Regions from separate parts of the Thermochromatium tepidum ATCC 43061 genome, predicted to be linked through region 1. Evidence: predicted binding sites of a transcription regulator. Region 1 holds the regulator's gene; the other holds the start of a gene.
The links. Region 1 encodes sigma-54, which starts transcription at its own class of promoters, with help from an activator protein. Its sites were predicted from a motif close to TGGCANGNTNCNTGCTT; they were not measured.
Positions count from the first base shown of each region.

Region 2: a site for sigma-54 is predicted at 1,861-1,877, ahead of fliE (flagellar hook-basal body complex protein FliE). Genes of this name have one in related genera too.

Region 1 is NZ_CP039268.1:2,325,692-2,333,667, forward strand. It holds gene E6P07_RS10700 (KpsF/GutQ family sugar-phosphate isomerase) at 1-783, shown strand, start outside; gene kdsC (3-deoxy-manno-octulosonate-8-phosphatase KdsC) at 870-1,391, shown strand; gene lptC (LPS export ABC transporter periplasmic protein LptC) at 1,388-2,002, shown strand; gene lptA (lipopolysaccharide transport periplasmic protein LptA) at 2,011-2,511, shown strand; gene lptB (LPS export ABC transporter ATP-binding protein) at 2,508-3,233, shown strand; gene E6P07_RS10725 (RNA polymerase factor sigma-54) at 3,312-4,802, shown strand; gene hpf (ribosome hibernation-promoting factor, HPF/YfiA family) at 4,838-5,158, shown strand; gene E6P07_RS10735 (PTS sugar transporter subunit IIA) at 5,420-5,869, shown strand; gene hprK (HPr(Ser) kinase/phosphatase) at 5,894-6,847, shown strand; gene rapZ (RNase adapter RapZ) at 6,882-7,739, shown strand; gene E6P07_RS10750 (PTS sugar transporter subunit IIA) at 7,736-7,976, shown strand, end outside.
Region 2 is NZ_CP039268.1:2,434,515-2,442,490, forward strand. It holds gene fliF (flagellar basal-body MS-ring/collar protein FliF) at 1-1,273, opposite strand, end outside; gene fliE (flagellar hook-basal body complex protein FliE) at 1,414-1,752, opposite strand; gene E6P07_RS11240 (sigma-54 interaction domain-containing protein) at 1,942-3,315, opposite strand; gene E6P07_RS11245 (late competence development ComFB family protein) at 3,695-4,015, shown strand; gene E6P07_RS11250 (HDOD domain-containing protein) at 4,012-5,421, opposite strand; gene motA (flagellar motor stator protein MotA) at 5,585-6,439, shown strand; partial or broken gene motB (flagellar motor protein MotB) at 6,461-7,346, shown strand; gene E6P07_RS11265 (protein phosphatase 2C domain-containing protein) at 7,401-7,817, opposite strand.

The DNA of each region.
Region 1 (7,976 bases):
ACCCTGGCCAGCACCGGGACCCCAGCCTTCTTCGTCCATCCCGGCGAGGCCAGCCATGGCGATCTGGGTATGATCACGCCGCGCGACGTGGTACTGGCCATCTCCTACTCGGGCGAGACCCAGGAGCTGTTGACCCTCTTGCCCATCCTCAAACGGCTTGGCGTCCCCCTGATCGCCATGACCGGGCGATGTGAATCGACCCTGGCGCGCGCCGCCGATATCCATCTCGACATCAGCGTCGCCACAGAGGCCTGTCCGCTCGGTCTGGCACCGACATCCAGCACCACGGCGGCCCTGGCCATGGGTGATGCCCTGGCCATCGCGCTCCTGGAGAGCCGAGGGTTCACTGCCGAGGACTTCGCCCGCTCCCACCCAGGCGGACAGCTTGGGCGACGGCTGCTGCTCCATGTCGATGACATCATGCACCGGGATGAGCGCCTGCCCCGGGTCGAGCTCGGCACCCCCTTGCTCAAGGCCCTGGAAGAGATGTCGCGCAAGGGGCTCGGGATGACAGCCGTCCTGGACCAAGGGGGTGCCCTGGTCGGCATCTTCACCGACGGCGACCTGCGCCGTGCGCTCGATCGCGGCATTGACGTCCATCACACATCCATCGACACCGTCATGACCCGTCAGTGCACCACCATCCAATCGGGTGCGCTGGCCGTCGAGGCGGTGCAGCTCATGGAGTCGCGTGCCATCAATGGTTTGCTGGTGGTCGATGCCGAGGGACGGCTGATCGGGGCACTCAATATGCATGACCTGCTGCGGGCTGGAGTCGTCTGAGCCTTGACCCAATGAACTCGTATTGACCCCAGCGCGCGAAGCGGCTACAAGGCAAGCCTCCCACCCTGGACGCAGGCATCACGACCATGACAGAGCTTCGAGAACGCGCCTCTCGCATCCGGTTGGTCATCTTCGACGTCGATGGCGTACTCACCGACGGCAGCCTCTATCTCGGCGACGATGGCCAGGAATACAAGGCATTCAATGCGCGCGACGGTCACGGCATGGTCCTGCTTCAGGAGTCCGGGGTCCACCTGGCCGTGATCACGGGGCGCACCTCCAATGTGGTCCGGATGCGCATGGAGAGCCTCGGTGTCTCCGACATCTTCCAGGGCTATCGCCACAAACTCCCAGCCTACGAACAGATCAAACAGCGTCACGGGCTCAGCGACGACCAGATCGCCTATGTCGGCGATGACGTCATCGACCTGCCGGTAATGCGCCGGGTAGGATTGGCGATCGCGGTCGCGGATGCCGATCCCCGTGTGCGCGAGCTGGCCCACTGGCGCACCACGGCGCCCGGCGGACGCGGTGCGGCGCGCGAGGTCTGCGAGCTCATCCTCGACGCCCAAGGCCGGCTCGCCCCCTTGCTGGCCTCCTACGCATGATCCAATTCGCCGAGCGTCGGTCTGGGGCGCGTCGCCCATGGCTGCTTGGGGCCGGCTTCGCGCTCTTGGGACTCGCGGCCTGGTGGCAGTGGCGCTCGCTGCACGAGGACGATGCGGTGCGCCCGCCGCGCGAGCGACGCCCGGACGCTATCGTCCAGCAGCTCTCGGCCCTGGAGACCGACGCCACAGGCCGCCCGAGCCGGCGTCTGAGCGCCAAGCAACTGCGCCATTATGCCGACGAGGATCTCTCTGAACTCGACGAGCCGCACCTGGTGCTCTATCGCCCCGACGGACCGCCCTGGTTTGCCCGAGCACGCCGGGGCCAGGTGCGGGCCGGCGGTGATCAGGTGCATCTGATCGGGGACGTGCATCTCGATCGTGAAGGGGATGCCACAGGGCGAGCGCTCCATCTGCGGACCGAAGCCATGGTCATCTGGCGCCAGACCGGGCTGGCCGAGACCGATCGTCCGGTAACCATCGACAGCGACGGCGACTCGATCACCGCCAAGGGTATGAAGCTCTGGTATCTGGAAGACAACTCGCGCGTCAGCCTCCAAGGTCGTGCCCACATCCGGCTCTCACCCCAACCCGAACACCGTTCGGCACCATGAGACGTCCCATGTCCTCCAGCTTTTCCAAGTGGCTGCCGCTACTCGGCCTTCTGGTCGGTCTTGGTCTGGGCGCAAACGCCTGGTCGCTCGAAACCGACAGCAAACAGCCGATCTATATCGAGGCCGATGAGGTCGAGGTCCGCGAGTCCGACAACACCAGCATCTATGTCGGTCAGGTCCAGGTCGAACAGGGCAGCATGCAGCTGCGCGCCGACCATGTCACTGTCTATCATCGCGAGGACCGCCGCCCGCGTCTGATCATCGCCCTCGGCACGCCGGCCAGCTACAAACAATTGCTCGACGACGATCAGGGCGAGGTCCGGGCGTTTGCCAAGCGCATGGAATACGACGCTGACAAGGACGAGCTGGTGCTGATCGGTGAGGGTCTGCTGATCCAGGGCGAGGACCGTCTCACGGGGGAGCGCATCCTCTACGACCGGGCCAGGGCCCGTTTCCGTGCCGGCGGCGCAGGTCGGGTCAAGATCACCATCACCCCGGATGCCTCATGAGCGGTCTGAGCGCCGAACACCTGATGAAGCGCTACGGCAGTCGTCAGGTGCTCCAGGATGTCAGTGTCAAGGTCGAGCCGGGTAAGGTCGTGGGCCTGCTCGGGCCGAACGGCGCCGGCAAGACGACCTGCTTTTATCTGATCGTCGGTCTGATCCATGCCGACCAGGGTCGCATCCTGCTCGACGGGCGCGACCTTACCCGGCTGCCCATGCACGCCCGGGCGCGCGCCGGTCTGAGTTACCTACCCCAGGAACCCTCGGTCTTTCGCAAGCTGACTGCCCGCGAGAATATCCTGGCCATCCTCGAGACGCGGCGCGATCTCAAGCGCGCCGAACGCGAGGAACGCGGTGAGCGTCTGCTCGAGGACCTGGGCATCGCCCATGTGGCCGACTCGCTCGCCCTCAGCCTCTCGGGTGGCGAGCGCCGCCGGCTGGAGATCGCCCGCGCCCTGGCGGTTGAACCCAGGGTGATGCTGCTCGACGAGCCCTTCGCTGGTATCGATCCGATCGCCGTCGGCGACATCAAATCCATCGTCACCCATCTGCGTGATCGCTCCATCGGGGTACTCATCACCGATCACAATGTGCGCGAGACGCTCGCCATCTGCGACCATGGCTACATCATCGGCAGCGGCACCGTGATCGCCGCCGGCGAACCGGCCGAGTTGTTGGCCAACCAGCGGGTGCGCGATGTCTATCTAGGTGCCGATTTTTCCATGTAGACTAGACTCAGATTACGGACACCCCATGATGGCTTAAACAGCAATAGACAGACCACAGTTCGGACGCCAACTCGATCGATGAAGCCATCCCTTCAGCTTCGACTCAATCAGCAACTCACGATGACGCCCCAGTTGCAGCAAGCGATCAAACTGCTGCAGCTGTCAACGCTCGAGTTGCAGCGCGAGATCCAGGAGGCGCTCGAAAGCAATCTGATGCTTGAAGAAGGCGAGGAATCCGAACCGCTCGAGGCGGAGTCACTGGAAGATTCCCCTCTGACCCAGCTCGAAGATGATCCCTTCGGTTCTAGCGCATCCGAGTCCGAGTGGCTCCTGGAACGCGAGGTACAAGCCGAGTCGTATGAGATACCGGAGGAGCTGCCGGTCGATACCCAATGGACCGACGTCTTCGACAGCTACCTGCCGCCAACGGCCCACGGCATGAGGGATGACACAGACCAGGACCCACTGTCGAACCGCTCACGTCCGCAGACGCTCTGGGATCATTTGATCTGGCAGCTGAATCTCAGCCGTTTGAGCGAGCGCGATTTCATGATCGCCCAGGCCGTGGTCGACGCCATCGATGCCAACGGCTATCTGCGCGCCGATGTCGATGAACTGGTGGCCACACTCGCCGATCCCACGATCGGCGCCGATGAAGTCGAGACCCAGATCCATCGCGTCCAGTCACTCGACCCAGCTGGCGTCGGGGCGCGCAATCCGCGCGAGTGCCTGTTGATCCAGCTGCGCCAGCTGTCGCCCGAAACGCCCTGGCGCAACCTGGCCATCGCCGTGTGCGAGGCCGGATTCGAACATCTGCCGCGCGGCGACGTCACGGCCCTCTCACGCCTGCTCAAGGCGCCCGAGGACGACCTGACCCAGGCGCTCGATCTCATCCGCCGGCTCAACCCGAAGCCGGGCCGCTTGCTCGCAGAGACGCCCTCGGAGTACGTTGTACCCGACATCTTTGTGCGTAAGAAGGATGGCCGCTGGCAGGTCGAGTTGAACCCTGACATCACCCCCAGACTCAGGGTCAACGCCGACTATGCGCGCCTGGTACGCCGCGCCGACCAGAGCAGCGATGGCCAGACGCTCAAGAGTCACCTCCAGGAGGCGCGCTGGTTCATCAAAAGCCTGGCAAGCCGCAACGAAACTGTACTGCGCGTGGGCGCCAAGATCGTGGAGATGCAGCAGGACTTCCTCGAATACGGCGAAGTGGGGATGCGGCCCATGGTGCTGCGCGACATCGCCGAGGCCCTGAATCTGCACGAGTCGACCATTTCACGGGTGACCACGCAAAAATACATGCATACACCCCGAGGCACATTCGAGCTCAAGTATTTCTTCTCGTCCCACGTCAATACCACCTCTGGCGGCGAGTGCTCGTCGACGGCGATCCGCGCCCTGATCCGCAAGCTGATCGCGGGAGAATCCCCGCGCAGACCTCTCAGCGACAACAAGATCGCTGAGGAACTGGCAAGACAGGGCATCGACGTCGCACGCCTCACAGTCGCCAAATACCGTGAGGCTATGGGTATCCCGGCCTCGAGTGAGCGCAAACGCCTGGCTTAAACAGGCTGTTTGATTCTTTATCAAGGAGTTTAATGATGCAAATCAATCTGACGGGTCATCACATCGACGTCACCGATGCGCTGAAGTCCTATGTCGACAGCAAATTCGAGCGTCTGGCACGCCACTTCGACCACGTCATCAACGCCCATGTCGTCCTGAGCGTCGAAAAGCTCGAGCAGAAGGCCGAGGCCACACTCCATGTCAATGGCGGCAAGGTCTTCGCCGACTCTGTGCACGAGGACATGTATGCGGCCATCGACAGCCTGGTCGACAAGCTCGATCGCCAGGTCATCCGCTACAAGGAGAAGAAGAGCAGTCACCGCGGCGGAGCCGTCAAGACGGCCGAAGCGGAATGAGATCGGCCTCTCCAGTACCTTGGAAGCCGTGTCTTCCGAGGTGATGGAGGCAACACCCATCACACCTCGGTGGCCGGTGCCGCCGGCGCCTGAGGTGTCTTTACATCGAGAACACGACAGAGCGATCAGGCACCAAGTGCGCCCGTCCGCCCGAGGTACCCCAATCTATGACCAGCATCGAATGCCAGCAGCATCCTGGTTGGATCAGCCATTACCCCCGACCACCTGCGGGCGCGTCGGCGGTCAACAGGAGTTGGAGCCATGTTCGGCCCTGACCTGATCAACGAAGCCCGTATCGGATGCGGTCTCGAGATCGCCAGCAAGAAGCGTCTGCTCGAGACCCTCGCCGAACTCCTGGCCAGGGATCATCCCAGGCTCCAGCCCGAGACCGTCTTCGAGCATCTGCTCGAGCGTGAGCGCCTGGGCAGTACCGGACTCGGCCATGGCATCGCCCTGCCCCATGCGCGCATGAAGGACGTCGGCGAGGCGATCGGTGCCTTCGTGCAAACCGTCCGGGGCGTCGATTACGACGCGGCAGATGGCGAGCCGGTCGATCTGGCCTTCGCGCTGCTTGTGCCCGAGTTGGCCAACGAGGAGCATCTGCGGCTTTTGGCACACCTAGCCAGCCTGTTTAGCGACCCGAACGTGCGCGCTCGACTGCGTGAAGCCACCTCGCCTGCCGAGATCCTGCACGTCCTGAGCGCCTTCTAGACCCATGCGACCCGCCCGATTCGCATGATCGACAGCCTCCAGAGCGTCGTCATCCAGACCGGCGCCCAGCTCAAGCTGCGCTGGCTGACCCCAGAACCCCAGACCCCTCGTCCGTTGCGCGGGGTGGACCCAGAGCAGTCGCTGATCGGCTCGCTCAACCTCATCCACCCCAATCGACTCCAGGTCGTCGGCCCCCCCGAACAACGTTACCTGGCGGCACTTGGACGCACCGCCCACGACGAGGCGCTCGACAAGCTCTTCGCCGACCGGCCCGCCGCCGTGATCTTCAGCGATGGACTGGAACCGGGGGCCGATTTCTGCGAGCGCGCCCGCTCAACCCAGACCCCCCTGCTCGGGTCGCTGCTCGGCGATCAGGAACTCATCAACCATCTGCGCTATTTCCTCACCCAGGCCCTGGCCGAGCGCAAGACCATCCACGGCGTCTTCATCGAGGTGCTTGGGATGGGCGTGCTCCTGATCGGCGCGCCGGCCGTCGGCAAGAGCGAGCTCGCGCTCGATCTCATTACCCGCGGCCATCGGCTCATCGCCGACGATGCACCGCGTTTCGCCCGCATCGCCCCTGAAGTGATCGAGGGGAGCTGTCCGGAGACGCTTAGAGATTTCCTGGAGGTACGCGGTCTAGGGATCCTCAACATCCGCGCCATGTTCGGCGAGGGCGCAGTCCTACGTAACAAGACGCTCAACCTCGTCATCGATCTCCAGCCGCTGGCCCAAACCGAACTCGAGTGCATCGACAGGCTCACCGGCAGTCTATCGGCCATGAATGTGCTGGGCGTGGCCATCCCCAAGATCGTCATGCCGGTCGCCCCGGGTCGCAACCTGGCGATCCTGGTGGAGGCGGCCGTCAGACATCAGATCCTGCGCATCCGCGGCTATGATGCCGGCGTGGACTTCATCGACCGCCAGGCGCGCGCCATTCATCTGGACCGACCCGATCCACCCGTCGCCCGCGACTGATCCTATGCCAAATCGCTCGACAGGAGACCCGCCCATGCAGCTGATCATCCTCAGCGGTCTGTCCGGTTCCGGTAAGAGCATTGCGCTCCACACGCTGGAGGACATGGGCTTCTACTGCATCGACAATCTGCCCTTTTTCCTGCTCCAGGATCTGGTGTTCGGGTTGCGCGAGACGCTCGACGAGTCCTTCGGCAAGACGGCGGTCGGCATCGACGCGCGCGGCAATCTCGCGGCACTGCGCCAACTTCCTGAACTGGTGCGCGTCGCCCGCGAGCGCGGGATCGACTGCCGTGTGCTCTTTCTGGAGACCGCGCTGGAGATCCTGATCCAGCGCTATAGCGAGACCCGCCGTCGTCATCCACTCACCAATGGCGACCGCCCGCTCCGCGAGGCCATCCAGCTTGAACAGGAATTCCTGCAGCCGGTGCGTCGGCACGCCGACCTGGTGCTCGACACCACCAGAACCAATATGCATGAGCTGCGCGACCTGGTACGTGGCTGGCTGCTGAGCGGAGAGTCGCCCCGGATCTCGATCCTGCTCCAGTCCTTCGGCTTCAAGCATGGCGTGCCGCCCGACGTCGACTTCGTGCTCGATGTGCGCTGTCTGCCCAATCCGCACTGGGAGGCCGAGCTCAGGATGCTCACCGGGCTGGATCCCAGGGTGGCGCGCTTTATCGAATCCAGCCCCCAGGCGCTGGAGATGCGCGCCGATATCCTCGCCTTCTTCGAGCGCTGGGTTCCCCGATTCGAGACCGACGGGCGCAGCTATCTGACCATCGCCATCGGCTGCACCGGTGGTCAGCATCGTTCGGTCTACATGACCGAATGGCTCGGCGAGCACCTGAAGTCACTCGGTCATAGGGTCATCGTCCGTCATCGGGAGCTGGCGTGAGCGTCGGTATCCTGCTCCTTACCCATCGTCCCCTCGGGGAGGATCTGTTGCGTATCGCCAGCGAGATCCTCGGCCGGGTGCCGGACGGGATCGCCTGCTGTGAGGTCGTCAACGACACCCCACCCGATGAGATCCTCGACCGTTGCCGGTGTCTGGCCGAGACCCTTGACCAGGGCGAGGGCTTACTGGTGCTAACCGATCTCTATGGTGCCACACCGGCCAATGTCGCACGTGCGT
Region 2 (7,976 bases), 110 kb from region 1:
GTTCCAGGAACCAGGGTTGGGTCCAGATCGGCTCTGCCGGTGTGTCCGGCTCAGGCACAAAGGAGACCGAGCCGACCTGGAGCGAGTCGCCGCGCGCCTCATTAAAGCCGATGGCCTCACGCACCAGATTGCGGATAGTTTCCATCTCGGCCTCGGAACGCGGCACACGCACAGGCTCGCCGGCCTCGTTGACCTGGTCGACATAGTCGACCACCACCGCCGCCGTGATACGTCGCACACTGCCGGGCGTCTCCTTGATGTGGGCAATGGAGCGATCGACCTCGTAGTTGCGAGTCGTCTGCTGGCTACGGCTGCTCGGTACCACCGTATTGGCCTGAGCCTGTTGCTGCTGACCGACTACGCCGCCCGCCGGCGGCTGATTGGTCAGGGCCCCCGGGATCCCGCCGACGAGCGGATCGGCACCGATGCGCTCTTCTTCGTTCAGCTGTTCGGAACGAATCGCCGTCTTGTCCGGATCATAGGACTCTTGAGTGCGTTCGACACGCGAAAAATCCAGATCTGCGACCACCTGCACCCTTAACCGGTCACGTCCGACGACGGGCTCAAGCAGCGTCAGAACCCGTTCGACATAGCGTGACTCGACGCGATGCGCGTAGTCGAGCTGATCGAGTGCCAGACGCTCCTCGCGCTCCTGGTCGTTGGCGGTCAACAGCCGCCCGGACTGATCGACTACAGTCACCCGTTCGGGGGTAAGCTCCGGTATGCTGGAGGAGACCAGATGCACGATGGCCCCGACCTGCTGCTCGGTCAGCTCGCGATTGCCTTTGAGGTGGACGACCACCGAGGCACTCGGCGGCACACGCTCGCGCACGAACACCGAACGCTCGGCACGGGCGATGTGCACCCGTGCCCTTTCAACCGGCTCGAGCGCGGCGATGGATCGGCCCAGCTCGCCCTCGATGGCGCGCTGGTAGCGAGCCCCCTCGATCAGACGGCTGGTGCCGAAACCAGACTCCTGCTGGAGGAGCTCGAAACCGATGTCGGCCTGTTTCGGCAGGCCCTGCCCGGCGAGCAATAAGCGTGTCTCGGCCACGCGCTGCTGCGGGATCTCGATGCGTCCAGAATTGTTGTCGACCCGATAGGGCACACCTAGCCCGGTCAGGGCCTCCATGATCTTAGCGGCCTCGGTGGCCTCAAGCTGGCTGAAGAGCGGCACATAGGTCGGTCTGAGCGCCCAAAACAGGATGGCCACGACCGCCACCAGTCCGCCGGCGAGCATGCTGATGAGCGCGATCTGGCGCCCGACCGGCATCTCCCGAAAGCCCTGGAGACCAAGCGCCAGGCGCCCGCCCAGGGTATTCGGATCGGCGGATGGGGGTTGATCCTGAGTTGGATTCTCGGTGATGGCGGTATCGATGGCGGCCATATCGGGCTAACCCTAGATGCCTCGACCTAAACCTGCATGCTCATGACTTCTTGATAGGCCGACAACAACCGGTTGCGCACCTGGTTGGTTGCCTCAAACGCGATACTGGCCCGGTTCATGGCCACCATGACCTGGGGTAGGCCGACCTCCTTGTCGCCCAGTTCGAAACGTGTCTGCAAGGTTGTGGATTCCTGCTGAATTGCATTGACGTCGCGAATGGCGTCGCGCAATTTGGCGGCAAAATCGTCATTCATGCCGCGCCCTTCCTTGACCTCGGCGATCGGCGCCACGGTCTCGACACGACCCGACTGGGCAAGCGCACGCATCTGCGCCAGCACATTCTGGATCTGCATCTCGCCGCTCATCACTCTAGGAAACTCCTGGCTCATGCCTCTTAGGGTCGAGGCCCGTCACCGCACCGTCCCGCGTCGATTCGTCGGGGGAAACGGCCATCACGTGGATTGCAAGGAGATAAGCAAATTGGATGCCGACGCCAGTCGGCACAGACGGGACTCAAAACGACGTCTTTTTGACGCTCGGGTCAGGAGCCTGTCTTAAAGATCGAGATCCGCAGATTCGTCGCGCGCGTCACGCTCCAGCCCGAACTTGCGCATCCGCTCGACGAGGGTGGTGCGGCGCATCCCGAGCCGGCGCGCCGCCCGGGCGACGACGAAGCCGTTCTGTTCGAGCGCGGTCTGGATCATACGCCGCTCCAGATCGTTGAGATACTCGCGCATCTCGGTACCCTCGGGCGGCAACAGATCCTCGCCGAGTCCGGGTGGCGCACCGCTCAGGGGCGACCCCGACGCCCTGCGTCCATCCGGCACGAGCTCCAGACCCTCGGGCCGAAAGCGACCGGGCAGCTGCGCCAGGTCGACGAGCTGATCTGGATACATGATGGAGAGCTGCTCGAGCAGATTGGCCAGCTCACGCACATTGCCAGGCCAGGTCTGTGCACTCAGGTGCTCCAGCACGCGCGGGGTGAGCCGGGCCGGCCTGCCGCCCTGCTCGCGCAGACGCGCCTCAAGGTTGGCGATCAACAAGGGGATGTCGCTGGCGCGCTCGCGCAGCGCCGGTAGCTCGATCGGGAAGACATTGAGCCTAAAGAACAGATCCTGGCGGAAGAGCCCGGCCGCGACGGCCTCCTCGAGATTGCGATGGGTGGCCGAGATGATGCGCGCATTGGTCTGGATGGGTTTGTTGGAGCCGACGCGCTCGAAGGTGCGCTCCTGGAGGACGCGCAGCAGCTTGACCTGCATCGGCAGCGGCATGTCGCCGATCTCATCGAGGAAGAGCACGCCGTCACCGGCCAGCTCGAAACGACCGGCGCGCGCCGTGAAGGCACCGGTGAAGGCGCCCTTCTCATGACCGAAGAGCTCGCTCTCGAGCAGATCGCTCGGGATCGCCCCACAGTTGACGGCGACGAAGGGCTTGTCGGCGCGATTGGATGCAGCGTGGATGGCGCGCGCGACCACCTCCTTGCCCGATCCCGTCTCGCCGAGGATGAGCACGGTCGCATCGGTGCGGGCGACCTGGGCGATCAGACGCTTGACATTCAGCATCCGCGGATGCTGACCGACCAGGTCGATCCCAGACGGCGGCTCCGGCTCGGATTCGACCTGCAGGCGTTGCAGGACCTGAATCACCAGACCGGGGGTCAGAGGCGTGTTGACGACATAGGCGCGTCCATCGGTCCGGACCGTGCTGCCGTCGAGCGGCTGGCAGACGAGCGGCGGACGCGCAGACGCCGGCAGACACGCCAGTACCCGCGCGACGCCGTCGGCCGTGTCACAGACCCAGAGCGCCGCCAGGTCTGCGTTTACGGATGCCTCCGGACGTGCGAGATCACACACCTCGCATCCCAGGAACTCCAGAACATGCCGCGTGGCGAGACGCGCGGACTCATCGCCATACAGACCGATTCTCATCACCGAGCGTTTTCCCCTCTCTCCCCTCAAGCCAGCCGTAACGAATGAGAACTGAGCGGCCGCGCTCCTATTAACGCGACCCTAAAAGGGATATGGATCGCGCCTTACGGCGCTCCCGCCATCCTCGCGCCTTACGGCACCCCTAAAAAACCCGCCGACCCGCTCCTCCGAGATCCACCTTGACAGGGCCAAGGCGTGAAATCGTTCTATGGTTCACGCCTTCCCGGAAGACCGCTCGAGGCATGTTTTAGCCTCTTGGCCCGATGGTCTTTATGGGCGATCTTAATAACTGCTCCAGGGACAGTGGATAAAGTCATTCAGCAAGACCAGATCCAGTCTTGTAAGATGATGTGATCGACAGATTGTCTGAGTTGAGATCATGCTCGCGAATATCCAGAACTATTACGAACCCCTGGTCATGCAGTCCATCCGGGACAAGCTCTCGGGGCGAGACGAGGAATACGACGCCGACCTCGTGGCCGACCTCGCCTGCCTGGCGCTCAATGCGCTGCCGGCCCGTTATGTGCGCCACACGGTGGACCTCTGGTCCCATCTCGGGGACAGCGAACGCGCCGCTGTGTCTCGCGAGGTCGAGGAGGCCGTCGAGTCCGCGTTCGTTGTGATGCGCCGCCGTCGCGAAGCGCGCCGCACCGAGATCGAAGCCCAGGAACCGTCCAAGACCCGCCTGCCCTGGACCTAACCAGAGGGCGAGCACGGGCCGAGACACTCCAAGGCCCTCTCGGCGAGCGCCGACAGCTCCAAGAACCCCTGATAGGCGCGAGCGTCGAGCGCACAGTCGGACGATCGGCGATCGGCATAGACCAGTCCGACCGGACGGCCCGCCACCCACACCGAGCGCGCCATGAAATGCCCCACAGACGTCAAGTTCTTGACGTCTGTAGGCACCTGGTCGCTCAGTTCGGCGTGGTTCGCCTCGTTCATCCACAGCGCCCCGGGTGCCGCCATCAGTTGGGCGAAGATTCCGCCCCGGTCGAGCGACAGACTAAAACGATTAAAGCGAGGCTCAAAATCCGTGCCGACGAGCTGCTCGGCCCTCAGGGTCTGCCGAGGCAGATCGAAGGCCGCGTAGACGACCCGATTCAGCCCGAGGCCGCGATGGAGTCCATGCAGCCAGGCCAGGATAAGCCTCTCGCGGTCGTTGATCCGATCGGCAGACAAGGCCCTGGCGGCACGCATCCACTCATCGGCACGTGGCGCTAGACAGAAGGGCGCCGCGCACAGACGATCAAGCCGCGCCGGCTCATCGCGCGGCAATGCCTCCAGCGGCCTCAGACCGTACAACAGCGCACGCTGGTTGAACCGACCGATCACCCGATCGAGTCGGTCGAACAGCGTCATCGGATCGCATCCAAGCAATTCCGAGACCAATTCCAGATCCCGCCCCTGCCCTGCATGCCGCCAACCGGCGAAGGCATGGCGCGCGATCTGGTTTGCCAGCATCACGTACAGCGGGCGCGGGTGGCGCGCGTTACGTCCGCGCATCGACTCGCGCGCCATCTCGGGCAGATTCCAGGCGCAGGCCAGGCCGTAGCCTAGCGCCTCCAGGCTCAGGCTGAGCGTCACGTATTCGGCCTCGTGTGGCAGGACGTGAGCGCACTCCATCATGTCCAGGTAACGGTCGATCCGGGCATCGCCATGCGCCAGCAGATACAGCTCGCCGAGGTTGTTGAGCAGGGCCGCGAGCGCGATCTCGGTCGGCACACGGTCACGGTCGATTTCGGCCCAGTCCAGGGCCAGCAGGGCGGCGAGCAAGGCCCGGCCGCAACCATGCTGATAATGCCTGAGTCGCTTGGCATCGAGCACATCCTCGGCCAGCGGGGCCTGGCGCTCGAGCTCCGCCAGCGTGTGCGTGCCAAGCATGTGGATGGCGTCCTCGAGCGTAGCGATCTCGAATCTGAAATGGCGATGCTCGACAGTGTTGGCACGCTGCAGAACGCGCAGCGCCAACCCGGGATCGCTCATCACCACCAGCGCGATACGCCCAAGCGATGCCCCTTTGTCAGACAGCACCCGCGCCAGCTCGTGGCGCGTGCGCGCCTGCACCGGCAGCTCATCGAGCCGGGCCGTTGCGATCAATTCGTCCAACCATCGCGATCCCATCGCGTCTTGAAACCTCAAACCGAATCATGGACGCCACCGGATGGGTGGGCATACGCTCGACGGGTGCTATATTAACGGGCACACGAAAGGCGCGTCATGCGTTCTCGCCCCCAGCCCCATCCGCCAGCGGCTCGGATAACAGATCCACGTGAACTTCATCCTGGGTTCGATCATCGTCGTCGCCTCCGTCTTGGGTGGCTTTGCCGCCGGCGGCGGACACGTCATCGCGCTCTGGCAACCCTTCGAACTGGTCATCATCCTGGGCGCGGCCGGGGGTGGCTTTGTTATCGCCAATCCGATGGGTGTGGTCATCCAGTCGCTCAAGTCTATCCCCGCGCTCTTTTCCGGCCCGAGGTACAAAAAGGCACACTACATGGAGGCGCTCGCCTTCATGTATGAGCTCTTCAACAAGGCGCGCAAGGAGGGACTCATGGGCATCGAGGCCGACATCGAGGAACCCGAGAACAGCGCGCTGTTTCAGAAGTACCCGCTCCTGCTCAAGAACCATCATGCCGTCGAGTTCATCTCCGACTACATGCGGCTGGTGGTCAGCGGCAACATGAACGCCTTCGAACTCGAAAGTCTCATGGACATCGAGCTTGAGATCCATCATCACGCCGCTGCCGAGGTCTCTCATGCCATACAGCGGGTGGCCGATGGTCTGCCCGCCTTCGGTATCGTCGCCGCTGTGCTCGGCATCGTGCACACCATGGCGGCGCTCGGTGGCCCGATGCACGAGATCGGCAGGCTGGTGGCCGCCGCGCTGGTCGGAACCTTCAGTGGCATCCTGATCTCTTATGGCTTCGTTGGTCCCATCGCCAGCTACCTGGGACGGCTGGCCGACGATGAGACGCACTATCTGTCCTGTCTCAAGGCGTGCATCCTGGCCACAGTGCAGGGCTACAGCCCCCAGGTCGCGGTCGAGTTCGGACGCAAGACCATGCCGCCCGAGCTGCGTCCCACGTTTCCGGAGTTCGAGCAGCACCTGCGAGGAACCAAGTAGCGCGGGAGTCGCAACCAGTCCATGGCGATCAACGAATCCAAACAGCCCATCATCGTCAAGAAGATCGTCAAGGGGGGCGGACATCACGGCGGGGCCTGGAAGATCGCCTTCGCCGACTTTGCAACCGCCATGATGGCCTTCTTCATGCTGCTGTGGATCCTGTCCGCAACCACAGAGGAGCAGAAGGCGGCGATCTCGGACTATTTCAACAATCCCTCGATCTTCATGGGCGTCGCGACCTCGCCCTCGCAGGCCATCGGCGAGGGCACAGGCTCCAAGCCCTCGATCCTCGACTTCGAGGGCGCGATCGACATGGGCCCCCCCCCAGGATCCCAAGCTGACACCCGAGCAGATCCAGGCCCTGGCCGATGCGCAGGATGCCGAGCGCTTGGCCTCGCTCAAGGAGATCCTGGAGCGCAAGCTAGATCAGAGCAGCACGCTGGCCCCCTACAAGGACCAGCTCCTGATCGACATCGTGCCCGAGGGGTTGCGCATCCAGATCGTCGACAAAGAGAACCGCCCCATGTTCGATCTCGGCAGTGCCAAGCTCAAGAGCTACACCGAGGACATCCTGCGCGAGCTGGGGGCGCTGATCAATCAGGTGCCAAATCGCGTCAGTCTCACCGGACACACGGACGCGCGTCCGCTGGGCGGCCCAGCCTACAGCAATTGGGAGCTGTCTACCGAGCGGGCGAATGCGGCGCGGCGCGCGCTGGTGGCCGGTGGGATGCGCGAGGACAAGGTCGGGCGCGTGGTCGGTTTTGCCTCAACCATCCCCTTTGACAAGAACGACCCGAACAACCCAATCAATCGTCGGATCAGCCTCGTCATCATGACCCGTGAGGCCGACGCGGCCATGCGCGAGGAGCGCACCCTACTCGAATCCGATGGCAAACCGGTACCCTAGAGTCAACCGCGCCTTCGGGGCCTTCTGGGTCTTCAATCGATTGACGTCAGCACATCAGGTTCCTTGCCGAAAGAGACGCAGGAGAGTGGCCGGCGGGGATGCCGGCTGGGGGCGCGACTCGAGTTCCGCTGCCCGCGCTGCGGGCAGCGCGAGGGCGGCAGATCGGCAGGCGAGAGCGCATCCGAGCGCGGATGTCAGGTCATGCGCCACCCACAGCGCGGGCAACGAAACTCGAGCGGTGTCGATAAACATCGTCTGGTTCGCAAACTCCCCTTTGGCCGACGACGAGTCGCTCAGGCTGCGCAACCCCGCATGCGTCTGAGCCACGATCGCCTCATCCCCCACCTGCCACCAAAAGACATGGAAGCGTCCAACCGCTGCCAGCAGCAACGTGGCGCGCAAATCCCTGGGGTTTCGCCGCTGCAACGCTGCGTAGTCGTCAAGCAAGCCTGAGGAGTCGGACAAGGCCATCGTCGTGGAGAAACAGGTGAACAAAACCGAGCCAAGAAGCCGAGTGGCGGAATCTGTGGAGCGAATGGCCTTGGCGAAGAGGAAACCCTGAAAGGATGCCCGTGACCGGGACGCAGAGCCTGGGGCAAGCGGAGAGCGGACTGGGCAGGGTATGTGCAG